Regions from separate parts of the Streptomyces sp. NPDC053426 genome, predicted to be linked through region 2. Evidence: riboswitches for the same ligand, from Rfam matches in the RefSeq annotation. Region 2 holds a riboswitch; each other region holds the start of a gene.
What was found. Region 2 has a riboswitch for cobalamin ahead of ACZ62B_RS13810 (energy-coupling factor ABC transporter permease). Riboswitches for the same ligand answer to the same signal wherever they lie in the genome.
Positions count from the first base shown of each region.

Region 1: it holds a riboswitch for cobalamin, as region 2 does, so the genes downstream of both, ACZ62B_RS01895 ((2Fe-2S) ferredoxin domain-containing protein) here and ACZ62B_RS13810 (energy-coupling factor ABC transporter permease) in region 2, are expected to answer to the same signal.
Region 3: it holds a riboswitch for cobalamin, as region 2 does, so the genes downstream of both, ACZ62B_RS02095 (energy-coupling factor ABC transporter permease) here and ACZ62B_RS13810 (energy-coupling factor ABC transporter permease) in region 2, are expected to answer to the same signal.

Region 1 is NZ_JBVJKE010000001.1:469,973-480,005, forward strand. Features, by position in the region: gene ACZ62B_RS01870 (ATP-binding protein) at 285-2,621, opposite strand; gene ACZ62B_RS01875 (AMP-binding protein) at 2,971-3,720, shown strand; gene ACZ62B_RS01880 (hypothetical protein) at 3,973-4,317, shown strand; partial or broken gene ACZ62B_RS01885 (MmyB family transcriptional regulator) at 4,511-4,783, opposite strand; gene ACZ62B_RS01890 (flavin monoamine oxidase family protein) at 4,963-6,921, opposite strand; gene ACZ62B_RS01895 ((2Fe-2S) ferredoxin domain-containing protein) at 7,385-7,726, opposite strand; cobalamin riboswitch at 7,839-8,027, opposite strand; gene ACZ62B_RS01900 (ferric reductase-like transmembrane domain-containing protein) at 8,054-9,034, opposite strand; gene ACZ62B_RS01905 (nuclear transport factor 2 family protein) at 9,927-10,033, opposite strand, start outside.
Region 2 is NZ_JBVJKE010000005.1:467,152-477,184, reverse strand. Features, by position in the region: gene ACZ62B_RS13835 (DNA repair ATPase) at 1-2,495, shown strand, start outside; gene ACZ62B_RS13830 (SGNH/GDSL hydrolase family protein) at 2,693-3,487, shown strand; gene ACZ62B_RS13825 (energy-coupling factor ABC transporter ATP-binding protein) at 3,546-4,382, opposite strand; gene cbiQ (cobalt ECF transporter T component CbiQ) at 4,379-5,128, opposite strand; gene ACZ62B_RS13815 (energy-coupling factor ABC transporter substrate-binding protein) at 5,135-5,524, opposite strand; gene ACZ62B_RS13810 (energy-coupling factor ABC transporter permease) at 5,521-6,240, opposite strand; cobalamin riboswitch at 6,271-6,453, opposite strand; gene ACZ62B_RS13805 (ABC transporter substrate-binding protein) at 6,656-8,245, shown strand; gene ACZ62B_RS13800 (ABC transporter permease) at 8,266-9,234, shown strand; gene ACZ62B_RS13795 (ABC transporter permease) at 9,240-10,033, shown strand, end outside.
Region 3 is NZ_JBVJKE010000001.1:507,366-517,398, forward strand. Features, by position in the region: gene ACZ62B_RS02050 (shikimate kinase) at 1-124, shown strand, start outside; gene aroB (3-dehydroquinate synthase) at 121-1,224, shown strand; partial or broken gene ACZ62B_RS02060 (hypothetical protein) at 1,229-1,411, shown strand; gene ACZ62B_RS02065 (transposase) at 1,768-2,538, opposite strand; gene ACZ62B_RS02070 (transposase family protein) at 2,613-3,383, shown strand; partial or broken gene ACZ62B_RS02075 (carbamoyltransferase N-terminal domain-containing protein) at 3,462-3,716, shown strand; partial or broken gene ACZ62B_RS02080 (ATP-binding cassette domain-containing protein) at 3,707-3,865, opposite strand; gene cbiQ (cobalt ECF transporter T component CbiQ) at 3,862-4,611, opposite strand; gene ACZ62B_RS02090 (energy-coupling factor ABC transporter substrate-binding protein) at 4,618-4,980, opposite strand; partial or broken gene ACZ62B_RS02095 (energy-coupling factor ABC transporter permease) at 4,977-5,481, opposite strand; cobalamin riboswitch at 5,512-5,696, opposite strand; gene ACZ62B_RS02100 (hypothetical protein) at 5,894-6,379, opposite strand; partial or broken gene ACZ62B_RS02105 (golvesin C-terminal-like domain-containing protein) at 6,376-10,033, opposite strand, start outside.

The DNA of each region.
Region 1 (10,033 bases), on a different contig from region 2:
ACGTATCCTCGCAAGGATCGCTTGTTCGCCGCGGGCGGACGCATGACGTGCTGGAGCGTCACGCGGGGTCCGCGCGGCGTTACGGTCGACCGGCCGCACCGGTCCGCCGCCGTGCGCCCGCCCACGGGCGGGCAGTGACTGCGGTTGCCCTGTCGGCGGGCAACCGCCCGGCCGAGCGGTTCCGTCAGTCGATCCCGTCGGCGCGGGGCAGTGCGGTCCGCGCCGCGGGGAAGCCACGGGGACCGCCTGGCCGCGGACAGGACGGTACGTGGGGAAGCACGGACTCACGAACCGAGTACCGTCCCGCCCTCTGCCGCCTTCCGGCTGTCGACCATGCCCGCGACCTGGACGCGGGAGGTGACTCCCAGCTTCGTGAGAATGTGCTCGACGTGGGTGTCGGCAGTGCGCTTCGAAATGACGAGGCGTTCGGCGATCTGCCGGTTGGTGAGTCCTTCGGCGATCAGGTCGGCGACCTCGCGTTCGCGCGGAGTGAGGGGGCCCAGAGCGCTGCCGTTGTCCACGTCCGGGGGCGGCGCGGACGTGCTGCGGTGCCCACGCCCGCAGGCGATGTCGATGAGGGCCGGCACCTCCAGCTTGGCTCCGTACGCGTAGACGTGGGTGAAGCGCTCGGCGCCCAGACTGAGCATGAGGGTGTTCTCGGTCTCGGTGTGCAGGGCGCTCAGCGCGCGCACTCCCCACAAGGTGGTGCCGACCTGCCGCCAGAGTGTCGTGGAACCGCCCAGGAGCGTCGCGGCGTGTTCGTATTCCTGTTCGGCGCACGCGACCCAGGACAGGAATTCCACGGTGGCCGCCAGGCTCATGGTCTCGCCCTGGTCGAGGGCGGACGGCAGCACCTCGCGACCCAGTTCCCGGCTTTCCGTGAGCCTGCCGTCCGCCCACAGCGCCAGCACGCGGGTGATGGTCATGTAGTTGCGTACCCATCGCTCCCGCGGGAGGTGCGCCAACTCCCGCAGACACTCCTCCGCCTCCCGCAGGGCTTTGGCGGGACTGCCGTGGGCGGCGTGGAACACCGCGGTGTTGATGTAGCCGGCCACCAGAGGGAACAGGTCGCCGGACGCCCTGAGCAGCCGCCGCGATTCCTCGTACGACGCCATGACGCGCTCGACGTCCCTGCTCCACATGAGCATCTCGTAGGTCTCGACGTAGAGGGCGCGGGCGCGCAGGAAGTCGTCGTCCAGGGACTCGGCCACGGCCCGGCAGCGCCGCACCATCTCCTGCGCCGCCCGGTCCGCCTGGAGCAGCCCGTAATAGGACCCGTAGTACAGGGCGACGCCCTGCTCGACGGTCGGCTCCGCCTCGGCTGCCAGGGCCTTGTCGATCCAGCGTCGCGCCTCGGTCAGCCTGCTTCTGCCCAGCCACAGCCCCCACAGTCCGTTCACGATCCGGAGCGCGGCCTCATCTGCCGGACGGGCGATGGCGAAGTCCATGGCGACCCGGAAATTGTCGAAGTCGGCGGTGAGCCGCCCTCCCCACTCGAGTTGCTGGTCGCCCAGCCACTCTTCGCCTGCCCGCTCGGCCATCCGCAGGAAGAACTCCTGATGACGCCGCGCGTACTCCTCGGTGTGGCCGTCTTGCTCCAGTCTCTCGGCTCCGTATTCCCGGACCGTGTCGAGCAGTCGATAGCGGTACTCGACGACGCCTTCCACTCGCTGCACCACCGACTTGTCCACCAGGGCACCGAGGAGGTCGAGTACGTCCCGCCCTTCCAACTCGCCTCCCGACCCGACTTCCTCGGCAGCCGCCAGGGTGAAGCCTCCGGCGAACACCGAGAGCCTTGCCCAGAGTTCCCGTTCGGCTGCCGAACACAGGCTGTGGCTCCACTCGATCGTGGTGCGCAGGGTGTGGTGGCGGGCCTGTGCGGTCCGCACTCCGGCAAGGAGCCGGAACCGGTCGTCGAGACGTCCAAGGATCTGTTCGAGGGGCATGGTCCTCAGCCGCACGGCGGCCAGTTCGATGGCCAGGGGAATGCCGTCCAGGCGCCGGCAGAGAGCGATGACTTCGGACCGGTTCTCCGCGGTGAGCGCGAAGGACGGCAGGGCGGCCTTGGCCCGGGCGACGAACAGGGCCAGCGCGTCGTTGTCGTGTTCGTCGGCGTCCGTGTCCGGGCTGGGCATCGGCGGGATCGGCAGGACGAACTCGCCGGGCAGGGCGACGGGTTGCCTGCTGGTCAGCAGGAACACCAGCCCCGACGAGTGGCTCAGAAGGATGTCGACGAACACGGCCATCGCCTCGACCAAGTGCTCGCAGGTGTCCAGCACCAGCAGGGCCTGCTTGTCCGAGAAGTGGTCGATCAGCTGATCCATCGGCTCCGTCGAGGCGACCTCCGGCAGGCCGACGGCGGAGGCCACCGTGTTGGGCAGAAACTCGGCGTCCCGCAGTCCGCTCAGTTCGGCGATGCTGACGCCGTCGGGAAAGTCGACGGCCATCTGGTGGGCGGCCCGAATCGCAACCCGGGTCTTGCCCACACCGCCGAGCCCGGTGAGGGTCACCACCCGGGCCTCCGTCGCCGCCCTGCGGACGGCCTCCAACTCGGAGGCGCGGCCGATGAACCCGGTTGTCTCGTTCCGGGCGCCGACTCGAGCCCACTTCCACTGCGTCACGAATTCCTCCCTCTGCGTAACCAAGAGCATCGCACGCAACGAGCGACCGACGTACCGGAGTTGCGGACGCGGACCACGTGTGCGGTCAAGCGTTCGCCCCCTCGTGGCCCGGCATGCAGGCGGCCACCGCGGCCGACGCTCGACCTGCCTAGGTGCACCTACGTGCCGCCCCACCCGTACGTATCTCCTCCCGCGCAGATACCGATCTTGCGCGGGACTCACATGGGCGGCAGGTGGCACAGGGCATAGTCGTCGGTGCCGCAGGGCCCGGCGGCACGCGGCGATTCGGCATCCCTGATGCGCTTCGCCCTGTTCCGATCCGGCACCGCCTACCCGAAAGCGAACCCACGTGACCAATCTCGCCGCCTTGTTGCTGGAAGCGGCCGTACGATTCCCACTCCGATCTGCTGTCCGGCTGCGGGAGACGATCCTGAGCTACGCCGAGCTGAACGAGCTGAGTGCCCGGGTGGCGGGCGGGCTGTCCGCCCACGGCGTGCGTGCGGGTGACCGGGTGGGGATGATGGTGCCGTACGCTCCGGCCTTTCCCGTTCTCTACTTCGGTGCTCTGCGTGTCGGGGCGATCGTCCTGCCGATGTACCCCCGTACCGAGTCGGCCGCGGCACGGCCTCGCGGAGACGCCCGCGGTGCGCGACTGGTCTTCACGTCTCACGACACCACGCAGGTCGACGGCGTCGAGACGGGCGACACGACCGCCGTCCCGGTCGGCCCCGACTTCCTCACCCAGATGGGACTCTGGCCCCAGGCCCAGGACGTGGTGAGCCGCGCCGACGAGGACCTCGCGGTCGTGGTTCCCGCCGAGGGCCCGGCGAACAGCCCCCACAGCCTGGCACTCAGCCATGGCACCTTGCGTGAACACGCGGTCGTGGCTGCCCGAAGGGCGTTGGAGCAGACGTTCACACCTGGCACGTCCGAGTTCCCGGGCAGCGGCCAGTCCCACGGCCTCAACGCCGTGATGCTCGCCGGAGCCTGCCTGGCCTTTGATCACGCGAGTACCGCGCCGGTCTCACGCGCCCTGCCAGGAAGACGCATGCCGGCCGACACCGCTCTCCCGGACGGGACCGCTGACAGTACCGGGTAGAAAGCCGTCGTCGCCCGGGGTGGCGTCCTCGGACACGGTGATCGACTCCCTGATCGTCCGCCGTCGGCCGGGCATCACGGCAGCGCGCACGCGGTCAACAGGCCACCGGCGGGGTCCTGGTAACGCTCTCTCGCAGCGCGGCCTCGTGGCCCGTCGACGGTGGAAGGCGCGCTGAACCGGGCAGCATGAACCCGCCGCGTTCTTCCCGAGCGGTACGACGGCCTGTACACCCCCCCCGCGAAGGGACTCGGCATGACTCTCGGAAAACTGTGCGCGCTCCTTGTCGCGCCGCTGATGCTGATTGTCGGGTTCGGGGCATCGTTCGCCGGAGCGTTCGCGCTGATCGCCGGGCTGCTGGCCGGCTCCGAAGACGGACCTCCGACATGTGACGGCAAGGTCATGCGCCCCGGCGACCAGTGCATGGTCAGCATCAACGGGCAGCGCTCATCGGCCGGTTACGACGAGATGATACGACGCCGCGAAGATACGCCGCGTAACTCGCTGATCCTTGGAAGTTCCTGCCTCGGCGGCGGCGTGGTGCTGTTGCTCGGCGGCTGGGGAATCGTGCGCCGGATGGGATCGAGTGACAACTGGTGAGCCCATGACAGCCTTGCTTCGGTGCGGGCGCCAAGGCCGTCGGGCTCTGGAAGCGGGTCAGCGGGGCACGTCCACACGCTGTGCGCCGACGACCGACAGCGGTTACGGGGCTCTCTCCGCTCGGAAGCCGGGGGTGACCGTGCAGATCACGACTCGCTGGTCCTGATCGGTGATGTCCGGGACGGCAGTCGAGCGTGAGGGGACCGATCACGGGGTGCCGAACGGTCTTGCGTGGGGCAGGTTCGGCCGACAGGTCGTGGGCCGCCCACAACCGGGCGAACTCCTCACCGCCGCCGGGACCTTCGATGCTCACGCGATTCACGTCTCCGGCTGAGACGGCCACCGCTCCCCGCTGCGGAACAAGCGCTCCAGGAAGGGCGACTGAGAGGGTGTCGACGGTGCGGGCGCGCCGTCCCCGCGTGCCACGGGCGGCCTTCTCCCGGTGCACGAGGTGGCATAGCGCCATGTCATTCGCACCATGGCGTGGTCGGACAGGTCATGGGGCGCAGCCGTTCGGCCAAGGGCCGCCGGACCGCAGGTGGATGCGCACTCGGTGGTCCCGCTCGGTGTCCGAGGTCCCCCGGCTCCAGGGCGCGTCCACGGCACGCGGCCGCGACCCGGAGCCGGGGATGCCGCCCGGCTCGGTCAGCCGGTGTGGACCTTCAGAGCGGAGCGGACGGCGGATTCCAGAGCGCCCTCGATCCAGGCCGGCTTGATCGAGGTGTGATCCCCCGCGAAGTGCAGGGGTCCTTCGGAGGTGGGGATGTCGGGAAACAGCTCCGTGTGCTGGCCGGGGAAGAGCACGGACGCCTCTCCGTAGGCGTAGTGGTCCCGCGTCCACGACTGGGTCCGGCATTTGCCGGTGAAGAACACCTCGCAGCGGCGGCCGAAGACCGCCTGCACTCCGGCGAGGGCGCGCAGACAGCGCTCCTCGTCGGCGTAGGCGTCCCACTTGAGGGCGTCGTCGGACCAGCTGTAGGAGGCGAGCACGATGCCGCCGTCGCTGCCTTCCATGGGCTGGGCGTGCTCGAAGTACATGAAGCGGTTGGCGTTGTCGCTGACGGCGCCGCCACCGCGGACGTGGGCGGCCTCGACCTCACCCTCCATGGCGGGCCTGAAGGCGGTGAAGCAGTGCTTGTAGTCATCGGGGATCGTCACCCCCAGGTCCTTCACCGACTTGTGGGCACCGAGATATCCGGCGTCCCTGACCTTGCCCGCCCGATACTTCTCGTAGAGGCCGTCCTCGATCGTGTCGAGGGCCCGCTTCCACTGTGCCTCCGTGAACTCCCACCAGCGCCGCGAGAATTCGAGCAGCACCTTGGTCGCGGAGTCGTAGTGCAACTCCGTGATGGCCCGGCGCTTGCCGTACGACAGCGGGGGGTCGAACGCGACGTGCCGCAGTCCGGAGAAGGGCACGGTGATGATCGCCTCGTCGCCCTCGAAGACCTCCGTGGTGCCGCCCTTACCCGTCTGGCAGTCCTCCGAGACGGTGTGCACCCGCACTTTGCCGCCCGCCCGTTCGACGCGTACGGCGCGCCGGTCGAGCCGTACCTTTCCCTTCACGGGCGCGTACAGCGCGTCGGCGAGCAGCGCGGTCCCGCCCTTGATCTCCCAGAACTTGGTCCCCGGGGAGATCAGTGCGCTGGACAGGAAGCTGTGCAGGAAGGAGAGGTGCAACCGCGAGGTGAGGTTCTGGACGGTGCCGACCAGGTCGATGGTGTGGGTGTCGAGCCCCGCGGCTTCGGTGAGGTAGCGGTACATGGACCAGTGTCCGTACCTCTCGAGCACCTCGGCCCACCCGTCGACAAGGGCGGTCCCCTCCTTGCCCCGGACGAGTCGGTGTACGGGTTCGAGCGCGTCGGCGAGGATGGCGGCGGCGGTCTTCTTCCGGTGCGCGCCGGTGACGTTGAAGGTGTCGTTGACCCTTTCCGGGTTCTTCTCGTAGTCGGCCCGGCGCTCATGGATGCCGTTGACGTGCATCCAGGTGCGATTGGTCTTCGTCGCCGGGTCGTCCGGGTCGACGTCCACCAGGTAGAACTCCTGGCGGGGAAGGTCGAACTTCTTCAGCAGGGCCATCAGGAGCGGGTGACTGTCCGGCAGCCGCATGGCACCGGCCTCGGCGTACTGCCGGGGATCGGCGAACGGCTGCGCGCCGTTCTCATGGCCGCCCTTGCGGAAGGTCTTGACCCGGCCGCCGACCCGGTTACCGTTGGCCTCGATCACGACGACGTCGTGGCCCGCCCGGTTGAGCAGGTCGGCGGCGAGCAGGCCGGCCGGCCCCGCCCCGACGACCAGTACCCGCTTGGTGGCCTTCCCCCTGCCGGTCGGCAGACCGTTGTCGACGATCTTCACGTAGGCCGGGACCAGGGGCTTGTCGTGTTCGTCGTGGACCACGACGGCGCGGGCGACCGTCCGGTACGCCTTCGGATCGGTGCCGGGCGGGGCCGCACCCGGCTTGACGGCGGGCGCGGTGGCGGGACTGAGCGCGGTCGCGGGGGTGGCGGAGGCCGCGGTGAGCCCGACCGCGAGCGCCGAGGCGCCGGTCGCCGTGACCACGGTGCGCCGGGAGGGAGCGGCGTCCTGGTGTGTCGACGGAGTGCTCACGTCTGAGGTGTTCGCGTTCTGAGTGTTCATCGCGCATCACTCTTGGTGCGCGAGCGGCACTCGGGGTAGCGCCTTCACACGGACGTGCCGCTCAAACCACCCGAACGGGTCTGCGGTCCGTGCCCATGTTCACCAGGGACCCGGGCGACCGGGCCCGTCGGCGGAACTCGGCGACGGCGCTTTCGTGTTCGGGGCATCTCCCGGCGTGACCGAGCGGGGCGGTGGAGACGTCGACGCGCGGCTCCGTAGTGCGGTGGCGGCGTGCGACGGCTTTCGGCGAGGTCGGTGAACCCCACCGCGCAGGAACGAGCGACCGGAGGCCGGCAGTCGTCCCGTCCGCCGGCCCGCGGGGCGAAGAAGTCGCCGAGGTCCGCCACGTCGTGCAGGGCGGCGGTGACGGACGCCGCCGAGGCAGGGGCTTCGTGCACGGTTCCTGTCTCCTTCCGACTCTCCGTCCGTACGGTCAGGGAGCCGTACGCCGTCGTGGCGGCGTGATGACGTACAGGTCGAGGACGTCCGGCGAAGGTGCCACGCCCGGTCCGCCCGCGCGTGCCCAGGCGGCGACGTCCTCGGTCGCGTCCGGGTCGTTGACCAGTCCGAGCCAGACGGGTCGGGCGCCTGCGGCCCTGCCCTCCGCGGAGGGCTGGACGACGATGACGTCGGCGTGTTCGCAGACGTCGAGGCAGGCGGACACCCGCACCGGCACCTGAGCGCGCAGACGTGCCGTCCGGGCCGCGTGGTCGGCTCCGGTCACTTCGGGGCTGCCGCAGCAGCAGTCGCGGCACCCGACGACGCGGCACGGCACGGGGCCGGCCGCCGCTTCGGTCCTCGCGTCGTCCGTCGTCCGTCGTTCGTCCGGTCGGCGTCGCGGGCATGCGGTGCCGTCCCTCTCTCCGGGGAGATCCGCCCCGGTGGTCCGTCGAGGAGGCGACCGCGTGAGTCTCCTGGCTCTCGGGTCGATGCTCGTCCCGGCCTTCCCACCCGTTGCCGGGCAGTGGCCTGTCGGGAAGCGCTCGCCGATCACAGTGGCGGGACCGCGCCGGATTCAGACCGGCTTCCTCGTTCCGCCGCCGCCTTGTCGCCGGACACCATCCCCTCCCGGGACACCGTCCCGCCCGCCCGGTGCCGACCGTCAGTCCGTCTCCTGGGCGTGGGGGGCCGTCGCGGGCGGATGGGCCGGACGGTCCCGTCCGCCGTCACGGCCCGACACCACCACGACGACCAGCCCTACGACGACGGCCCCGACCGCGACCCGTCCTGCCGCCCGCACCCACCACCCCGGACGGGCCGCTCCCCCGCCGGGGGAGCCCAGCCGTCCGGCCCGCCGGGCAGGTCTCAGCAGACGCAGCAACAGCAGCGCGGCGACCGGGAGTTGCAGTAGCCACAGCACGGTGCGCGGCCACTCCCCGTACCAGACGTTGGTTCCGTACAGGAGCGTGTGCCACACGCTCAGCACGTAGACGACGATCACGAAACGGTGCAGCCGTCGCCAGGTGTTCGCTCCGATGCGGTGCCGGACGTAGAACAGCAGCCCCAGCGGAATCGCCAGGTACAGGGCACCCTGCCCGATCGGGATGGCGACCTGGCCGGTCCCGGAGTCGTACCAGCCCGGCACGAAGGTGTCCGCGAAGGCCACCCACAGCCGTTCCGCCCAGTCCACCTTCGTCTCGTAGCGGACGAGTTCCGCCGCGAACATCAGCGCGTGGGCGAACATCAGCGCCGTCGTCGTCAGGCTCGTGGTGCGGTGCCAGCGCTCCAGCACCTGCCGGGAGACCGGCAGCCGGGCGGGGCGCGGCCCCGACAGCAGCAGACCGAGCATGACCGTGCCCCAGGCCCACAGCAGGCCCGACCACCCGAACGCCTGACTGAGCAGGTACATCCAGTAGGTGCCGGGGTCGTCCATGAACGGCATGACCGCGACCGTGTCCGACTCGCCGGACTCCATGCGCGCCCACAGGAGGGCGAACACGAGCGCCGTGACCACCATCGCCGCGGTGGCGTCGGGCAGGGCGGCCCGCAGGTCGCCGCGCAGCGCGACGCGGTCACCAGGGGGCCGTCGCCGTTCGGGCGGGGCTGCCGCCCCGTCTTCGTCCGGCCTCGCGTCTGACGTCATCAGGGGCCTCCGGGGCACGGGCCACCGCATAACGGTGCGCATGTGTCGTGAGGCAACGAGTCTGGCTGATGGGGCAGCGATCCCCAGAGGCGTTATCCGGCCAGAACCACCACGAGAACTGCGCGGGGCACACCTGGTTTCCGCCTCCCTCCACATTCAAGTCAACCGCCGGAGCCCCGCTGTCGCAGGAACACGAGCGCCTCCGCGCTGATACACGCAGCCGGTTCGCGCCTCCCGTCCGCACCGACGCCCGGTGGCGCGACGCAAGCGGGGACCCGGCGCGGATCCGGGGCTGTCCGCGGCGGTGAGCGGGAACGAAAGCCGTCGACCTGCCACCGCTCCCGCGTCCCGCGGGCTGTGCACGTGACCTCGTGGACCGGGTCGGCGGCATGGACGGTCGTACGTCGTGCGTGTGGCCGCGCCTCCTTCCCTGCCGGTGTCCGAGGACCGGGACGGAGGAGGAGTGTGTGCGTCACCCAGCCGGTTCTCTTCGGGCACACCGTCCCTGCCTGGGCCGACGCGCTGGCCGGTGGGCCGGGGCCGACGGCGCCGGGGCCCGGCATTCGCACCCGCCGGGGACACCATCCTTCGGGCCACACCGTGCCGGGTGTCTGCCACGGCGCTCCGGGCGAGCTGTACCGGGGCCCGTCGCGACCGGGCACCGAGCCTGAGATCGCGGTGGTGTCCTTTCCCGTGGACCGCCACACGCGCCGCCGCTCGGGGAGAAGCCGGTGCAGGCGGCCCGGCCCTTCCTGGACCGCTACGGCCTCGCCTCGCCCCCGGACGACCGGCGCAGCCACTCCGAACTGCCGGTGGACGCGGGTACCTGTCCTCCTTGAGAAGGAGTCGCACCCACCCGCTGGTCGTTCGACGGCGGAAGCGACAGCACCGGTCAGTGCTCAGCGGGCTCCCACCACATGAGATTGGCGGCTGCCCGGGCCACCGGCTCGATGATCTCCCATCCTTCGGCGATCAGCCCCTCGTCGATCCGCCAGATAT
Region 2 (10,033 bases):
CCGCCGACGAACTGCGCGGACTCGGCGACCGCGTCCGCGCCGAGGAACTCGACGGCCGGCTGCGCTCCGCCCGCCAGGAGGCCACTCGCGCCCTGCGCGACCGCACCGACCTCTACGCGGACGGCGGACGCGCCATCCGGCTGGGCGGCCACCGGTTCGCCGTCTCCACCCAGCCCCTCGACCTCACCGTCGTCCCGCACGGCGACGGCCTCGCGCTCGCCCTCACCGGCACCGACTACCGCGCCCCCGTCACCGACCCCGCCCTCCTCGCCGACCGCCCGCTGTGGAACCGGCACCTGTCGTCCGAGTCGCCCGAGGTCTACCGCGCCGAGCACCTCGCCGCCCGCCTGCTGCACGAGCCCGGCCCTGCCGCCCTGGCCGGCGCCGACGACCTCGCCGCCCTGGTCCGCCGGGCCGCCGAGGAGGCGTACGACGAAGGGTACGAGCGGGGCGTCCACGACCATGACGCCACCGCGATCCTCACCGCCGTACTGCCCCTGTACGACGGCGCGGGCCTGCTGCGCCACGAGCCCGCTGCCCGCGCCCACGCCCTGCTGTACTGGACGCACGGCACCACGGCACAGGAGCGCGCCGACCTCACCCGCCGCGCCCGCTCCCTGGCCCGCGTCCGCGACGCCTTCGGGCCGCCGCCCGCCCTCGACGCGCTGCGGAAGGAACTCACCCGGGCCATGGGGGTCCGGGACGCCGCGGCCCCCGCCCGCCCGGAGGCCTGCGCCGCGTACCTCTTCGAGGAACTGACCACCGGCCCCGAGGGCTTCGTCATCAGCGCGCGCACCCGCACGCTCCTCGACAGGTTCCGCCGCGAGGTCACCACCGAGGCCTACGACGACGACCTCCCCGCCCTCGCCGACCTCCCCGCCCGCCGCCAACTGGTCGAGGCCTGGCTGACCGCGTACGCCGCGACCACCGGGGACGAGCTGTCCGCCGGCGACCTCGCCGAGGCCGTGGCCGCCGAACTCTGCCCGGACACGCCCCGCCACACCTCGGACGCGCCCCTGGCCGTCACCGTGGACGGCCTGCTCGGCATCCACCCCCGGATCACCGACCGCCGCCTCACCCTCCGCCTGGACGAATTCCTCGCCCGCACCGAGGAGTTCAGGGAGCGTGACGTACCCGTCTTCCGTGCCTTCCAGCGCCGCCGCACCGCCCTGGTGGCCGCCGAGCGCACCCGGCTGCGCCTGGACGACCACCGGCCGCGCGTGATGTCGTCGTTCGTCCGCAACCGGCTGGTCGACGAGGTCTACCTCCCGCTGGTCGGCGACAGCCTCGCCAAACAGCTCGGCACCACGGGCGAGTCCGGCCGCACCGGTACCGGCGGCCTGCTGCTGCTCGTCTCCCCGCCCGGCTACGGCAAGACGACCCTCATGGAGTACGTCGCCGACCGCCTCGGCCTGGTCCTGGTGAAGATCAGCGGCCCCGCGCTCGGCCACGCGGTCACCTCGCTCGACCCGGCCGAGGCACCGAACGCCACCGCCCGCCAGGAGATCGAGAAGATCAACTTCGCGCTGGCCGCCGGCAACAACACCCTGCTCTACCTCGACGACATCCAGCACACCTCGCCCGAACTGCTCCAGAAGTTCATCCCGTTGTGCGACGCCACGCGCCGGATGGAGGGCGTGCGGGAGGGCGAGCCGCGCACCTACGACCTGCGCGGGAAGCGGTTCGCCGTCTGCATGGCCGGCAACCCCTACACCGAGTCCGGCGAGGCATTCCGGGTCCCGGACATGCTGGCCAACCGCGCCGACGTGTGGAACCTCGGCGACGTCCTCACCGGCAAGGAGGACGTGTTCGCGCTCAGTTTCGTGGAGAACGCCCTCACCGCCAACCCGGTGCTCGCCCCGCTCGCCGGCCGCGACCGCGCCGACCTCGACCTGCTGATCCGCCTCGCCGAGAACGACCCCACCGCCCGCGCCGACCGCCTCACCCACCCCTACGCCCCCACCGAACTGGACCGCGTCCTGGCGGTGTTGCGCCACCTGCTCACCGCCCGCCGGACCGTCCTCACCGTCAACGCGGCGTACATCGCCTCCGCCGCCCAGTCCGACGACGCCCGCACCGAGCCGCCGTTCCGCCTCCAGGGCTCCTACCGCAACATGAACAAGATCGCCCAGCGGATCCAGCCCGTCATGAACGCCGCCGAACTGACCGCCGTCATCGACGACCACTACACGGCCGAGGCCCAGACCCTCACCACGGGCGCCGAGTCCAACCTCCTGAAACTCGCCGAACTGCGCGGGACACTCACCCCTGATCTGTCTCGGCGCTGGGCGGAGGTGAAGGCCGCCCATGTCCGCACCCTGACCCCGGTCGGCCCCGACGAGGACGCGCTGACCCGGGCGGTGGCCGCACTCGCCCTCCTCGGCGACCGCATCGCCGCCGTCGAGTCGGCCATCACCCGCGCGGCGGACCCCCGTCACCTGGTGGCCCGCCCCGACGGCCCGGCGGCCCGCCGGAGGGAGGACACGAACCCCTGAAGCACCCCTGAATTTCACTCCGTCGAGGGCCGATCGAAGGTTTATCTACGCGCGGAGCCGACAGGGGTGAACGATCATTCGGGCATTACGGATGACTTCTTTCCCGGGTGTTACCGAGCGGTATACGGGCCTGCTACAACCGTGGTTGCTCCATCAACCATCCATGTGACCCTCACCTGTGAAGGGCGGACTGTCACGTGTCAGTACGTTCTCTTCCGGCATCCCTGGCGACCCTCGCGATGGGTGCCGTGACCGTGCTCGGTATGGCTCAGCCGGCCTCGGCCGCCGGCGACAACTACGTGGCCCTCGGTGACTCCTACTCCTCCGGTGCGGGCGCCGGGAGCTACACCTCGGAAAGCGGTGACTGCAAGCGCAGCACCAAGGCGTACCCGCACCTGTGGGCGAACGCCAACTCCCCGTCCTCGTTCCGCTTCGTGGCCTGCTCGGGCGCCACGACGTCCACCGTGTCCTCCGGCCAACTGGGCGCGCTGTCCTCGTCCACCACGCTGGTCAGCGTCACCGCGGGCGGCAACGACGTCGGCTTCGCGGACGTCATGACGACCTGTGTGCTGCAGAGCGAGGCCGCCTGCGTCTCCCGGGTGAACACCGCGATCTCGCAGATGCAGAGCTCCCTGCCGGGCAAGCTCGACACGCTGTACTCCGGCATCCGGTCCCGCTCCCCGCGGGCGCACGTGGTGGTGCTCGGCTACCCGCGTTTCTACAAGCTGTCGGGCAGCTGCATCGCGGGACTCAGTGAGACCGAACGCGGCGCGATCAACAACGCCGCGGACGTGCTGAACGGCGTGACGGCGAAGCGGGCGGCCGACGCGGGCTTCACCTTCTCGTCGGTGGTGGACGAGTTCACCGGACACGAGCTCTGCTCGGGCGACGCCTGGCTGCACAGCGTGACGCTCCCGGTCGTCAACTCCTACCACCCGAAGGCCGCCGGTCAGTCGGGCGGCTATCTGCCCGCCTTCCGCTCCGTGGCCTAGACACCACGAGCGGGCGAGGGCGCCGTCCGGCGGACGGTGCCCTCGCGGGCCGACGGGCTCATCCGTCCGTCAGGGCGGCCACCAGTTCCTCCGCCGTGCGGGGACCGGCGTCGGTGTCCGCCAACCGCCCGTACGCGCGCAGCAGCCGGGCCGCCGCGACGCCCCAGGGCAGCCGCAGCCCCGCCGCCGCGAGGAGTTCCGTGCGGGCCAGCACGCCGGCCGCCGGGCCGGTGTGCGCGCCGGTCGGGGTGAGCAGGGCCGCGTCGTCGGCCCAGCGCAGGGCGAGGTCCACGTCGTGGGTGGCCATGACGACCGTCGTGCCGTTCTCGCGCAGGCCGTCGAGGGTCGAGAGGAGGCGTTCCTGGCCGTCGGGGTCCAGGCCCGCCGTCGGTTCGTCGAGGATCAGGACGCGGGGCCGCATGGCGACCGCGCCCGCGATGGCCGTCCGCTTGCGCTGCCCGTAGGACAGCAGGTGGGTGGGACGGTCGGCGAGGGCGGTGATGTCCAGCGCGGCGAGCGACTCCGCCACCCGGGCGCGTACCTCCGCGTCGGGCAGGCCGAGGTTGAGCGGCCCGAACGACACGTCCTGGCCGACCGACGCCGCGAACAACTGGTCGTCGGGGTCCTGCACCACCAGTTGCACGGTGGTGCGCAGCGCCGTCAGGCCCTTGCGGTCGTAGCGGACCGGCCGCCCCCCGACGGTCAACTCGCCCCCGTCCGGGCGCAGTCCGCCGCTGAGCAGCCGCATCAGCGTCGTCTTCCCGCTGCCGTTGCGCCCCAGCAGCGCCAACGCGCGCCCCTCGCGCACCTCGAAGTCCAGGCCGCTGAGCACGGGCGGGCCGTCCTCGTACGCGAACGACGCGCCCCGCAGGGCGACCAGCACGGACTCGTTCACGACAGTGGCCTTTCCAGTACGAAGGTGAGGGCGGCCAGCGCCGCGAGGAGCGCCACGCTCAGCGTCGTGAACCGGGCGGAGACGCGGGCCTCGGGCACCAGCACGCGCAGGGTGCCGTCGTAGCCGCGTCCGGCGAGCCCGGTCTGCAGGCGCGCCGCCCGGTCGAAGGAGCGGACGAACGCGGTCGCGCCGAGTCCGCCGAGGGACCGCCAGGTCGCCGCGCGGGTGGTGTGCCCGAGCCGGGCCGCCTGCGCCTGTCCGACGCGGCGCACCGAGTCCAGCAGCAGGAAGCTCATCCGGTACGTCACCAGCGCCACGTCCACGAGCGGCGCCGGCACCCCGGCCCGCACCAGACGCGGCAGCAGATCCGACATGGGCGTGGTGAAGGCGAACAGCAGCACGCCCAGCGAGGCCGCCGAGGTGCGCAGCATCAACTCCCCGGCACGCAGCGGCCCGTCCTCGGCCCAGGACAGGAACCCGCCCGGTCCGCCCACCCGCACCAGCAGCGTCAGCGCCCCGGTGACGCAGAAGCCCAGCGGCACCCGGTACGCCCGCCACAGCCGCCGCGCCGGCACCCCCGCCGGGCCGAGCAGCACCACGAGCGCCGTCACCAGCACCAGGACCGCGCCCGGCCACGGCGGCAGCGAGACGGCGAGCAGGGTGAGCCCCAGCCCCAGTACGGCCTTGTCCACGGGATGGCGGCGGCGCCAGCGACTGCTGTGCGCCGCCGCGTCGATCGGCAGCACGGGCCGTCAGACCCGTCGTCGTTCGGAAGCGGCCTCGTCACCGGCGGCCTCGTCACCGGCGTCCGCGCCCGCCTCGGCCCGCAGTCGCGCCAGCGCCCGCGCCTCCCCCTGCCGCCGCCCGCGCCGCAGCCCGAAGTAGTACGTGAGGACGCCCGCGCCGATCGCCGCCTGGAGGGCGAACAGCGCCGACTCGATCTCGCCGGACGGCGGTTCGTACAGCGGGGAGAACCACGGTTCGTAGTCCGGGTCGATCTCGGTGATCGCCGTCTCGGCCTCGGCGTCCGCGCCGGTGAACGGCTCCTCCTTGTGGTCGCCGAGCCCGAACACCAGCGGGAGCACGGCGAGTGCGGCCACCAGCACCAGCAGCAGCGTGTTGATCTTCGCGTTGCGGCTCATCGGGCCACCGCCTCCGCCGAGTCGGACGACTTCGCCGTCTTCCGCCCGGCCGCCGACGTCACCAGCACCCCGAGCCGCGTCAGTTCCCCCTTGCTCGACTGCACCAGCATGCGCATCACCAGCACGGTCAGCAGCCCCTCGCTCACCGCGAGCGGGATCTGCGTCACGGCGAAGATGGAGCCGAACTTGCCCAGCGCGCCCGCGAATCCGCTCCCCGGGTCGGGGAAGGCGAGCGCCAGCTGCACGCTCGTCACGCAGTACGTCGACAGGTCGGCGACGAACGCGCCGGAGAACACCGCCACCATCAGCGGCACGTCGTACCGGCGCAGCAGCCGGTAGACGCCGTACCCGGCCCAGGGGCCGACGACCGCCATCGAGAAGACGTTGGCGCCCAGTGTGGTCAGCCCGCCGTGGGCGAGCAGCAGCGCCTGGAACAGCAGGGTGATGGTGCCCAGCACCGCCATGACCGGCGGCCGGAACAGGATCGCGCCGAGTCCCGTGCCGGTGGGGTGGGAGCAACTTCCGGTGACCGACGGCAGTTTCAGCGCGGACAGGACGAACGTGAACGCTCCCGACGCGCCGAGCAGCAGCGTGCTCTCGGGATGTTCCCGTACCTCACGGATGAGCGACCGGGCTCCGTGGACGACGAACGGCGCCGACGCGACGCCCCAGGCGACCGCGTGCGCCGGTGGCAGAAAACCCTCGGCTATGTGCATGGCTCAGCAGACCCTCTCCAGCACCTCGTGGATGGTTGACGTGCCTTGGCCGGTCTCCTGGCTGACGGGTACCACCGCCCGTGCTCCGCCTTCCCGGGTCCCGAAGAACCCAGTGGCTGCCCGTGAGGGCCGGAGCCGGACTTCCCGATCACAGTGGCGAGGGCCGCACCGGTATCGCACCGATTTCCCGTCACCAAGGCGTGGTGACAGTAGTGCCCGTTCCGGTCCGGTGACAAGCGGCCACAGGGGGCGCGCGGACGGCGCCCGATGGCTCGCACCCCGGCGCACACCTGCGCACTTGACACGAGCGGCGCCGTCCGTCGGGGCGGGGGAGTGGGGGGCCGCCGTCCTGGGCAGTACCTTGCTGCAATTAATATGCAACAACGATTTCCAGGCAACAGGGATGTGAGGTTCGATGACGACCCGACGAATACGGGGTACCGCCGCCGTGGTCGCGATGGCCGGTGCGGTCGCCGCCTGCTCGGCGCCGGGCGACGGCGGCGCGGACGGCGGAGCGTCCGCCGGATCCGTCGTGATCGGGGTCCCGTCCGAACCGGACACGCTCAGCCCCCTGCTCGGCTACGGCAAGGACGGCAACTCCAAGATCTTCGACGGACTCCTCGCCCGCGACGCCGACATGAAGCTGAAGCCCGCCCTGGCGAAGGCGCTCCCCGAGGTCACCGACGGCGGCCGCACCTACACGTACACCCTGCGCGACGGCGTGAAGTTCAGCGACGGCGAGCCGCTGACCGCCGACGACGTGGTCTTCACGTACGACACCGTGCTGGACGAGAAGACCAACAACACCGCCAAGAGCGAACTGGACGCCGTCAAGGAGGTCCGGGCCGACGGCGACGACAAGGTCGTCTTCACCCTCGACTACCCCTACGCGGCCTTCGCCGCCCGCACGGTGCTGCCCGTCGTCCCCGAGCACGTCGCGGGCGGACAGGACCCCAACACCGGCTCCTTCAACACCGAGCCGATCGGCACCGGACCGTACGTCCTCACCGGCTGGAGCAAGGGCGAAAAGCTCACCTTCAAGGCCAATCCGGACTACTGGGGCGGCGCTCCGAAGGTGAAAAAGCTCACCATGGCGATCATCGCCGACGACGACGTCCGCGCCACCCGGCTGCGCTCCGGCGACCTCGACGGCGCGACCCTCCCGCCCAACCTCGCCGCCACCTTCAAGAACGACGACGGCAAGAAGACGTACCGGGCGACGTCGTACGACTTCCGCGCCGTCAGCCTCCCCACCGGCAACCCCGTCGCCGGGGACACCGCGATCCGCCGCGCCCTCGACCTGGCCGTGGACCGCCGGGCCATGGTCGACAAGATCCTCGACGGCGCCGGCCGCCCCGCCTACGGCCCGCTGCCCATCGACGACCCCTGGTACGCCGAGGGCGTCGACCGCCCCCAGGACCTCGACGAGGCCGAGAGCATCCTCGACGAGGTCGGCTGGAAGGCCGGCGAGGACGGCATCCGCGCCAAGGACGGCCGCGCCGCCCGCTTCACCCTCTACTACCCCTCCGGCGACAAGGTCCGCCAGGACCACGCCCTCGCCTACGCCTCCGACGCCAAGAAGGCCGGCATCGACGTCGAGGTGGAGAGCGCCACCTGGGAGGTCATCGAACCCCGGATGAACCAGGACGCCGTCCTCGCCGGATTTGGCAGCACCGGCGACCCCGACTTCGGCCTCTACACGCTCCTGCACTCCTCCCTCGCCGGAGACGGCTTCAACAACATGGCCCTGTACGACAACCCGGCCGTCGACGAGGCCCTCGACGCCGGCCGCCGCAGCCAGGACCCGAAGGACCGCAAGGCCGCCTACGACACCCTCCAGCGCGAACTGGTGAAGGACCCCGGCTACACCTTCCTCACCCACATCGACCACATGTACGTCCTCGCCGACTGCTGGAAGGGCCTCACCACCCAGACCGAACCCCACGAGCACGGCTTCGCCAGCGGCCCCTGGTGGAACGTCGAGGACTGGCAGCCCACGGCATGACCGCCCTTCCCTGGGGAGAGATGACCAGGCTCACGGCACGGCGGGCCCTGTTCGCCGTGCCGGTGCTGCTCGTCGTCACCTTCGGCGTGTTCGCCGTCGCCGCCGCCTCCCCCTTCGACCCCGTCAAGGCGTACGCCGGCACCGCCGCGCTCGGCGCCGACCAGGAGACCCTGGACCGGCTGCGGGAGAACCTCGGCGTGGACCGGCCGTTCACCGCCCGCTGGTGGGACTGGCTGACCTCCGCGTTCGGCGGCGACCTCGGCCAGTCCACCGTGATGCGCCAGCCCGTGGCCGAGGTGATCGGCGAACGCCTGGTCTGGTCGGCCCTGCTGTGCGCCGTCGCGTTCGCCGCCGCCGTCCTGCTCGGCACCGTGCTCGGCGTCCTCGCCGCCCGCCGCCCCGGCTCGCTCCTCGACCGTACGGTCACCTCCCTCGCGTACGCCCTGGAGGCCGCCCCGGTCTTCTGGACCGCCCTGCTCGCCGTCTGGCTGTTCGCCCTCCACCTGGACGTCCTCCCGGCCGGCGGCCTCACCGACACCGGCAGCGAACAGGTCACCTTCGGCCAGGTCGCGAGCCACCTGGTCCTGCCCGCCGGCGTCCTCGCCGTCTCCCAACTGCCCTGGTTCACGCTCTACGTCCGTCAGGGCGTCGGCGACGCCCTCGCGGAGGACCCCGTGCGCGGCGCCCGCGCCCGCGGCCTGAGCGAACGCACCGTCCTGCTCGGCCACGCCCTGCGCTCCGGACTGCTGCCCGTGCTCACCCTGATCGGCTCCCGCGTCCCCGAACTCATCACCGGCGCCCTGCTGGTGGAGACCGTGTTCAGCTGGCCGGGCATCGCCGCGGCCACCGTCGAGGCGGCCACCTCCGTCGACTTCCCGCTGCTGGCCGCGCTGACCACCCTCGCCACCGCCGCCGTCCTCGCCGGAAACCTCCTCTCCGACCTGCTCTACGGACTGATCGACCCGAGGGTGAAGCTGAATGAGATGTGACCCCCATGGCTGACACCACCCCCGCCGTGACGAAGACGGTGTGGCGCGCACACGGCACCGCCCGCCGCTCCACCCACACCCTCCGCCTGCGCGTCTCCGCGACCCTGGTCGCCGTGACGGTCCTCGCGGTGCTCCTCGTACCGCCGCTGGTCCGGCTCGACCAGCAGGCCGTCGACCTCGCCGCCAAACTCCTGCCGCCGTCCTGGTCCCACCCCTTCGGCACCGACGACGTGGGCCGCGACCTGCTGCTGCGCTGCGTCTACGGGCTCAGGGTGTCGCTGCTGGTGGGCGTGGTGGCCGCCCTCGCCGCCACCGTGATCGGCACCGCCGTCGGCGCCACCGCCGGCGCGCTCGGCGGCTGGGTCGACCGCGCGGTCATGCGCCTGGTCGACACCTTCTCCTCCGTGCCGCACCTGCTGCTCGGCGTCTTCATCGTCGCCATGTTCCGGCCGGGCGTCTGGCCGGTGGTGATCTCCGTCGGCCTCACCCACTGGCTGTCCACCGCCCGGATCGTCCGCGCCGAGGTCCTCTCGCTGCGCTCCCGCCCCTACATCGACGCGGCCGTCTCCGGCGGAGCCTCCCGGTGGCGGGTCGTCGTACGGCACCTGCTGCCCGGTGTGCTGCCCCAGGCCGGCCTCGCCGCCGTCCTCATGGTGCCGCACGCCATGTGGCACGAGTCGGCCCTGTCCTTCCTCGGCCTCGGCCTGCCCACCCACACCGCCAGCCTCGGCACCCTCATCCAGGGCGCCCGCGGCTCCCTGCTCGCCGGACAGTGGTGGCCGACCCTCTTCCCCGGCCT
Region 3 (10,033 bases), on a different contig from region 2:
GCTGGCGGAGGCCCGTCGGCACCTCTATGCCGAGGTCGCCCGCGCCACGGTCGCCACCGACGGCCGTACGCCCGCCGAGGTGGCCCGCGCCGTCCTCGACGCACTGGAGGCGAAGCAGGTATGACGACGCGGATCCAGGTCGGGGGCTCTGCGGGGACCGCGCCGTACGAGGTGCTGGTGGGGCGTCGGCTGCTGGGTGAGCTGGCGGGTCTGGTCGGTGAGCGGGCGGCGCGGGTGGCGGTGATCCACCCCGAGGCGCTGGCCGAGACCGGTGAGGCGTTGCGGGCGGACCTGGCGGAGCAGGGTTTCGAGGCCGTCGCGATCCAGGTGCCGAACGCGGAGGAGGCCAAGACCGCCGAGGTCGCCGCGTACTGCTGGAAGGCGCTGGGGCAGTCCGGGTTCACCCGCACCGATGTGATCGTGGGTGTGGGCGGCGGGGCGACCACGGATCTGGCGGGGTTCGTGGCGGCGACATGGCTGCGCGGGGTGCGGTGGATCGCGATCCCGACCACGGTGCTGGCGATGGTGGACGCCGCGGTGGGCGGCAAGACCGGCATCAACACCACCGAGGGCAAGAACCTGGTGGGCGCCTTCCACCCGCCGGCCGGGGTGCTGTGCGACCTGGCGGCGCTGGAGTCACTGCCGGTCAACGACTACGTGTCGGGGCTGGCGGAGGTCGTCAAGGCCGGTTTCATCGCCGACCCGGTGATCCTGGACCTGATCGAGTCCGACCCGCGGGCGGCGCGCTCGGCGGCCGGCCCGCACACCGCGGAGCTGATCGAGCGGTCGATCCGGGTGAAGGCGCGGGTGGTCTCCTCGGACCTGAAGGAGGCCGGGCTGCGGGAGATCCTCAACTACGGCCACACCCTGGGCCACGCCATCGAGAAGAACGAGCGCTACCAGTGGCGGCACGGCGCGGCCGTCTCGGTCGGCATGCACTTCGCCGCCGCGCTGGGCCGGCTGGCGGGCCACCTGGACGACGCCACCGCCGACCGCCACCGCAGCATCCTGCGGTCGGTGGGCCTGCCGCTGAGCTACCGCTACGACCAGTGGCCCAAGCTGCTGCAGGCCATGCGGGTCGACAAGAAGTCCCGCGGGGACCTGCTGCGCTTCATCGTCCTCGACGGACTGGCCAAGCCGACCGTCCTCGAAGGCCCCGACCCGGCCATGCTCCTCGCCGCCTACGGCGAGGTGGCCGCCCGCCCTTCGCCGGAAAGGGCCTGACCGGGTGAGCACCGAACCGACCACCACAGCCCTCGAGTGGACCGAGCTGGACCAGCGGGCGGTGGACACCGCACGCGTCCTGGCCGCCGATGCCGTACGGAAGGTCGGCAACGGCCATCCGGGTACGGCGATGAGCCTGGCCCCGGCCGCCTACACCCCCTTCCAGAAGGCGGTGCGGCACGACCCGTAAGAGCGTAGGACCGCCCAATCACCCACGAACGGGTGACACCACATCACCGGAAACGGAACTTAACGCCCTCTTGGTCAGCACCAAACCAGCACGGGAGTCAGCACGGCACCGTCAAATCACCCTGAACCACGCGTCCCGGACGACACTCGGTTCGATCATCATCGATCCCCTGAACCGGCTTTCCATGAGCCGGCATGGTGGCCGCACGCATAGCCGACCCCCGAACTATGTTGCCCCGCCACATGTGCGCCTGACCTGCGGATTCCTACGGTGTGGCGACACGCAAACGTCCCCTAAAGGTTGTTGCAGAAGGTCGGTGCCAGGCAGGTCGCAGTGGTGTCTGACCTGCTGTTTCACCGTGTCATGGCGAGGTTGTGCATGGTGGCGACGGCCTGGACGGCGTGGTGAAGGCCGTCTCCTTTCTGGCGGCAGTCGCGGAGGATCTTCCAGTTCTTCATGCGGGCGAAGGTGTGCTCGACGCGGGCCCGGACCCGGCGGTGTTCCGCGTTGTCCTCCTCCTGGCCGCGCAGGAGGGGCCGGCCGGCCCTTCTGCGGTGCGGGACGATCAATCCGGTGCCCAGGTAGGCGCCGTCCGCGAGGACCGTTGTCCCGACCGCCGTGGCCGGCAGGTCCGAGTCCCGCCAGACGTGGGCGTCGGCCTTGTTGCCCGGCGCCGGGCGGGCGCTCGCGACGACCAGGCGGCTGTCCGCGTCGATGATGACCTGCACATTCGCCGAGAACCGGTAGTTCCTCGACGAAGCACCGACCGTGCGGTCCCGGACCGGGATCAAGGTTCCGTCCACGATCCACAACCGATCCACATCGGCGATCGGCTGCGGCGCCGGCTCCAACGCCAGTAACGGCCGCAGACGCTGGATCACCCGACAGACGGTGGCCGGGGAGATCCCGAAGAGCGGGGCGAGCTGCCGCATCGTGAGGTTGGTGCGGTAGTACACGGCCACCAGCAGCACCCGATCCGCCAGCGGCAGACGCCACGGCCGACCGCCGCCCGGACCGTTCCCGCCCCGCTCCCGGACCACCTTCACCAGCTTCACGAACCGGTCGATTCGCAAGCCCGTGAACGTCTCCACCCACACCGGCTCAGCCCTCAACACCCCACCCATACAGGGAAAATGCCCAAGACTAAGCCTTCTGTAAAGGGTGTTGCACAAGGCTGTGAACTGGGCATCTTCCTTGCATGGCTGGGGTGTTGAGGGTCGAGCGGGTATGGGTGGAGACGTTCACGGGGCTGCGGGTGACGCAGTTTTCGCGATTGCTCAAGGCAGTGCGGGAGCGGGGCGGCAACGGCACGATGCAGGGCCGGCCGTGGAGCCTGCCGCTGGCCGAGCGAGTGCTGCTGGTCGCGGTCTACTACCGGACGAACCTGACCATGCGGCAACTGGGACCGCTGTTCGGAGTGTCCTCGTCCACCGTGTGCCGGGTGATCCAACGTCTCGGGCCGCTGCTGGCGATCGAGCCCGTCTCGCGTCCGGCCGATGCGGCGGACCGGTTGTGGATCGTGGACGGCACCCTGGTCCCGGTCCGCGACCGCAAGGTCGGCGCGTCCAGCCGCAACTACCGCTTCTCCGCGAACGTGCAGGTCATCGTCGATGCCGACACCCGTCTCGTGATCGCAGCGGCCCGGCCGGCACCGGGCACCACCGCGGACGTCCACGCCTGGCGCGCTTCCGGCCTCGCCGAACACTGCCATGACGTGACCGTCCTGGGCGATGGCGCCTACCTCAACTGCGGGATGGTCGTGCCGCACCGCAAACGCCCTCACCGGCCCCTGCTGCCGGGCGAGGAGGACGACAATGCCGCCCACCGCAAGGTGCGTGCCCGAGTGGAGCATGTGATCGGCCGCATGAAGAACTACAAGATCCTCCGCGACTGCCGACAGCACGGCGACGGCCTCCACCACGCCGTCCAGGCCGTCGCCCACATGCACAACCTCGCACTCACATCATGACCAGAAGACTGCGATCAGGACCCTGACCTGCCCAAACGCAGCCTTGTGCAACACCCTTTAGGGTCTGTTGCGAAAGTGCACGTGGCGCACGCCGCCTCCGCCGGGCCCGCCGCACCGCACCCCGACAGCGCCGTCCTCGTCCTCGACGGCCGCGGCGAGGCCGCCTCCCACCTCGCCGGGCGCTACCACGACGGCAGGCTCCGCACCCTGGCCGCCCAGTCGCTGCCCGACTCCCTCGGCCTGGTCTACGAGGAGCTGACCGAGCACCTGGGCTTCCTGCGCAGCAGCGACGAGTACAAGGTCATGGCCCTCGCCTCCTACGGCAAGAGCCGCATCAGCGTGGTCTTGCCGCTGCCGTTGCGGCCGAGCAGCGCGAGCGCGCGCCCCTCGTGGGCGTCGAAGTCGAGGCCGCTGAGGACGGTCGGCCCGTCCTCGTAGGCGAAGGACGCACCCCGCAGGGAGACCAGTGCGGGCTCGCTCATGTCAGCGGCCTTTCGAGTACGAGGGTGAGGGCGGCCAGCGCCGCCAGCAGGGCGAGGCTCGCCCCGGTGAACCGGACGGAGACCCGGGCCTCGGGCAGCAACACGCGCAGGGAGCCGTCGTAGCCACGCCCGGCGAACCCCGCCTGCAGCCGGGCCGCCCGGTCGAAGGCCCGCACGAACGCGGTCGCGCCGAGCCCCGCCAGGGACCGCCAGGCCGCGGCCCGGGTGGTGTGCCCGAGCCGCGCGGCCTGCGCCGCCCGGATGCGGCGCACCGAGTCGAGCAGCAGGAAGCTCATCCGGTACGTCACCAGGGCGACGTCGACCACGGGCGCGGGCACCCCGGCGCGCACCAGGCGCGGCAGCAGATCGGACATCGGGGTGGTGAACGCGAACAGCAGCACCCCGAGCGACGCCGCCGACGTCCGCAGCAGCAACTCCCCGGCGCGCGACGGCCCGTCGTCGGCCAGCGACACGAACCCCTCAGGTCCGCCGACCTGCACCAGCAGCGTCGCGGCGCCCGTCACGCAGAAACCCAACGGCACCTTGTACGCCCGCCACAGCCCCCGGCCCGGCACCCCGGCCGGGCCGAGCAGCAGCACCAGCGCCGTCACCAGCACCAGCGCCGCGCCCGGCCAGGCCGGCAGCGAGATCGCGAGCACGGTCAGGCCGAGCCCGAGCACGGCTTTGTCCACGGGATGGCGGCGGCGCCAGCGACTGCCGTGCGCCGCCGCGTCGATGGGCAGCACGGGAGGTCAGTCCCCGTCCGTTGCCGGGCCCTTGGCGGGTTCCCCGGCATCGGCCGAGGCCGCCGCGCGGGCCCGTTCCTCGCCCTGCCGCCTGCCCCGGCGCAGGCCGAAGTAGTAGGCGAGGACGCCCGCGCCGATCGCCGCCTGGAGGGAGAACAGCCCCGACTCGATCTCCCCGGACGGCGGTTCGTACAGCGGCGAGAACCAGGGCTCGTAGTCCGGCTCGTTCTCGACGATCGCCGTCTCCGCCTCGCCGTCGGCGCCGGTGAACGGCTCCTCCTTGTGGTCGCCCAGACCGAGCGCCAGCGGCAGCACCGCCAGCGCAGCCACCGCGAGCAGCAGCAGATTGATCTTCGTGTTGCGCTTCACCGGGCCACCGCCGCACGCTTCGCGGGCTTCGCCAGCAGCACCCCGAGCCGGGTCAGCTCCCCCTTGCTGGACTGCACCAGCAGCCGCATCACCAGCACCGTCAGCAGGCCCTCGCTCACCGCGAGCGGGATCTGCGTGACGGCGAAGATGGCGCCGAACTTGCCGAGCGCGCCCAGGAACCCGCTGCCCGGGTCGGGGAACGCCAGCGCCAGCTGGACGCTGGTGACGCAGTACGTGGACAGGTCGGCGACGAACGCGCCGCCGAAGACGGCGCCCATCAGCGGCACGTCGTACCGGCGCAGCAGCCGGTAGACCCCGTATCCGGCCCAGGGGCCGACGATCGCCATGGAGAAGACGTTGGCGCCGAGCGTGGTCAGCCCGCCGTGCGCCAGCAGCAGCGCCTGGAACAGCAGCGTGATGGTGCCGAGGACCGCCATCAGCGGACGCGGCACCCCAGGCGATCGCGTGCGCCGGAGGCAGGAAACCCTCGGCTATGTGCATGGCTCAGCAGACCCTCTCCAGCACCTCGTGGATGGTTGACGCGCCTTGGCCGGTCTCCTGGCTGACGGGTACCACCGCCCGTGCCCCGCCTTCCCGGGTCCCGAAGGACCCAGTGGCTGCCCGTAAGGGCTGGAGCCGGACTTCCCGATCACAGTGGCGAGGGCCGCACCGGCATCACACCGGATTTCCCGTTCACCAAGGCGTGGTGACAGTAATCGGCCCCCGGGGGTGGTGACAAGCGGGCATCAGGGGCGCGAATCCGGGCGCACACCCGCACACCGGTGCACTCGGACACCCCGGAGGTGCCATGTCTCACACTCGACGGCCCTGGAGGAGTTCCGGTGGACCGCGGAGGGGGCCCGGTCAGCGCCAGGCTGACCGGGGCCCCTCGTCGGTACTGTGGACGGGACTCTCAGACGTACGGCATGAAGGTGGCCACGAACAGGTTCTCGTCGCCGTCTTCCGCCGCGCTCTCGAACTCCTCACAGACCTCGGGTCGAGCGAGGCAGGGGAAGTCCTCGTAGCTCTGCACCGTCACCCCGTATTCGGGATGTTCCGCCGGAGTGTCCCCGGACAAGAGCAGCGGACCGACTCCGCCCGCTCGCGTGCTCCAGCCCGCCGACCGGAGGGACTTGGCGATGTCCTCGACGGGATCGCCGTCCGCGGACACCGGGGAGACGGCAAGGAGGGCGAGCGATTCCTCCCAGTCGTTCCCCGGGTTCGAGGAGTGCCCTTCGGCCAGGATGCGCACATTCCCGGAAGCGGCGGACTCGACCACGTCGTCCGGCACACCGGGCAGCTGCATCCACTCACGGATGAGAATCCACCCGGCCGCCAACACGACGACGGCCACGGCCGCTCCCGTCAGGCGGAGCGTTCTTGTCCATTGCAGGATCATCCACAGTTCCTCACGACGTTGGAGCAGAAGCCGCCCGGATCCCCGTACTGAGTGGCCGGCAGCGACGACAGCCCGAACAGGTCGGACATGGACTGCCCGGTTCCGGACAGGTAGGCCATGTTCGCGTCGAACCGCGCCGATCTCCTGGAGATGATCGAGCTGCTCTGCGCCAGGTTGTCACCCGGGACGCGCAGACGGGCCGCCTCGTCGTCGCTGAGCGAGTAGCCAAGATACGCCTGCTTGGCGTTGCTGCCCCTGGTGGTGTCCACCTTCAGTTTCAGGACCGCGACGGAGACGGCGAACTCCTCGTTCACATTCAGCGCGTGACGGATGGCATCGAGCGATGTGCCCTCGAATTCATCGTAACCGGCGTCGATCAGCGTCTGGCGAGCGGTCGCCGCCTTCATCTGCACGGAGCCGGAGCTGGGGTCCCTGTCGATGAGCCTCGCGGTCCACGCGCCGCCAGTGGAGACCCCCCACTTCGCCATCTCGTCCAGGCCCTCCGGCCACGTCGTGTAGAACGGCTGCTCCTGCATGAGCAGGGCGACGACCAGTTGCTCGTCGACACCGTACTTCTTCGCGTAGGCGAGGCCCCAGGCGACGGTCTGGCTGCTCAGCTTCTGCGCGTCGGCCTCGCTTCCGCCGTAGGAGTCCGTCCCGGGGGCCGGGTCCAGATCGGCGCTCGGCTCGACGTAGTCGATGTCCCAGCCGCCCGCGCTGTTCATCCGGCAGCTGTACCCGGACTCGTTGCACTCGACCGGGCGGTGGCCGTCGTACTCGATGAACGTGGACGGGTTGCCGCCGCCGAACGCGTAGCGGTTACCGGTCATCAGATCGGTACCGAGACCCATGTCGGCGAGGGCGCCGTTGTACATGTCCCGGGTCGTGAAGCGGTTGAGCCCCGGGTCGTAGTTCCGGAAGCCCATGTCGTAGGTGCCGGAGTGGGCGTCCCAGCGCTTGGCGTTGTAGCGGTAGGGGTTGTACGCCTCCTTGGTGGGATCGGTGGCGCTGGGCTTGTCGACGCCGGTGAACTCGGAGTCGTCGTCCGCGCCGTAGGCGGTGTAGCCGTAGGTGGCCTTGGTGTTGCCGGTGTCGTCGGTCAGGGTCTCGACGTCGGTGTGGCTGTTGTAGCCGTAGTAGCCGTCCTCGGTCGTGCCGTCGCCGTTGTGCTTGACCTGCGACAGGCGCTCGCCCCACGGGCTGTACTGGTAGGACTTGGTCAGCTCGCCCGCGACCTTCTCGTCCAGGACCTCGGTCGACAGGCCCAGGTACGCGAAGTCGGTGGTCTTGCCGTCCGTCGTCTTCGACGCGGTGCGGTCCAGCGGGTCGAAGGTGTACTTCGTCGACTTCAGCGCGCCGGTGTCGTCCATCTTCTGGGACTCCACGACGTGGTCGAAGCCGTCGTACACGCTCCGCTCGACGATCTCACCGTCGGAGGTGACCGACTCCTGACGGCCGAAGGGGTCGTAGTTGTAGTCGGCGGTGACGCCACCGGTGCTGGCGGTCAGCAGCCGGTTGCGGTCGTAGCCGTAGACGGTCTCCTTGCCCTTGACCGTCTGCCGGATGACGTTGGCGTTGTCGTCGTGGACGTAGGTCTCGGTGGCGGCGCCGTTTCCGGTCTTCACCGACTCCCGCAGCCGGTCGGCCGGGTCGTAGGTGTAGTCGGTGGTGGAGGACAGGTACGCCGTGTGGTTGTCGGCGTTCATCTTCTCGGCCACGTCCTGCGCCTTGTTGCCGTTGGCGTCGTAGGCGTAGGTGTGCGAGGCGACGAGGGTGCCGTTGCCCTTGTTCTCCACCGAGGTCTTCAGCGAGCCGTCGAGGTAGTAGGTGTAGTCGACCGTGTTGCCGTTGGCCTTGGTCTCCTTCAGTTTCTGGCCGCGGTCGGTGTAGGTGTACGAGGTCACCTTCGGGTCGGCGTCCGTCGCCGACTTGCCGACCGACACCGTCTTGACCAGCTCGCGCAGGTCGTAGGTGTACCGGGAGAACTGGTCGGGGTGGGTGACCGTCTCCGGCTGGCCGTTGGCGTCGTAGGTGTACGAGGTGGCCTTCTTCTCCTGCCCGGCGAGCGCCTCGGTGACCTTCTGGACCTGGTTGAGGCCGGTGTAGGCGACCGAGTAGGCGTCGATCCTGGCCCCGGACGAGGTGTCGTCGATCGAGGTCAGGTTGCCGTTGACGTCGTAGGCGTAGGCGAAGGTCTTCTTCTCGTCGTCGGTCTCACCGCTGGTGTCGCGGACCAGCTTGACCGCGTCGGCGACGGCGACGCCGCCGCTGTTCTGGTCCAGCTTCAGCTCGGTGTCCTCGCCCTGCTTGAGGCTGTACGAGCCCAACTGCACCCAGGTCCGCGGGTTCGCGGTCTGGTCCTTGGTCACCGACGGTTCGGTGGTGGTGCCGTGGGTGAGCGTGTACTTGGCCGTGGTCGCGGCGCCCGTCACCTCCGGGTACTTCACGTACGCGGTGTAGGTGCCGTCCTTGGGGACGTTGAGCGTCCAGGTGAAGGCGTCGGTGCCGGTGCCCGCCGCGTGGGTGACGTGGTCGTAGCCCTGCTGGCCGGTGCGGTCCCCCTTCGTCCAGGTGCCGGTGGAGGAGGTGTTCTGGGTGTCGGAGTTGTCGACGAGGACGACGCTCCTGCCGACCGGAACACCGTCGTCCGACTTCGACTTGAGCTTGCCGTCGGGGTAGTACGTCCAGCTCATGGTGCGGTCCGAGGAACCGCCCGCCGAGGTCAGCGTCCTGGCCGTCTGCTTGCCGAGGTCGTTGTAGTCGTACGTCGTGACGATGTCCCACGGGTCCGTGGTCGACCGCACCCAGCCGTTGTCGAAGTAGCTGTAGGTGGTGTCGTTGCGGACCGTCTGCCCGTCGGACGGCGGCAGCGAGGTCTTCGCCACCCGGCCGACCGCGTCGTACACCGTCTCGGTGTAGACGTTCGGGTCGTTGTGGCGGGTGTCCGCCGGATCGTAGGGCTGGTACTGCTTGACCGGGCGGTTCAGCGCGTCGTACTCGGTGCGCTGGGTGAACGCCGTGGTCGTCCCGGCCGCGACGGCACGCGGCGTGATCAGCTTGGTGCGGTTGCCGACCTCGTCGTACTCGTACTTCGTCGTCCGGTAGGTGATCGACGTGGTGCCCGAGTGCGGGACCTTGATCGCGGAGACCTTGCCGCGCTCGTCGTAGGAGACGGTCGTGGTGTTGTTCTCGGCGTCCGTGGTGGAGACGACCAGCGAGTCCTTGTCGTAGGTCCGCTCGGTGGTCTTCCCGGCCGCGTCGGTGACCTTGGTGACCCGGTGGTTCAGGTCGTAGGCGGTCTTGGTGGTGTAGTCGGTGGTGCCGGCGGTCGCGTTCTTCTTGGGGTCGACGACCGTGACCAGGTTGCCGACGTTGTCGTACTCGTAGGAGATCTTGTCACCCGCGGCGTTGACGACCGAGGTGAGCTGGTAGATCGCGTCGTAGTGCTGGGTGGTGACGTAGTCGGTGGTGTCGGTGGTGGTCAGCGTGCCCTTGGGCTCTGTTGTGGTCTTGAGGTTGCCGACCTTGTCGTAGGTGTAGGCCGACTTGCGTTCGGCCGACGTGCTGGTGTCCTTGGGCGCGGTGGCCGAGGTGACCTGGTCGGCCGCGTCGTAGACCGCCGTGGAGACGGCGCCGTTGGGGACCGTCGACTTG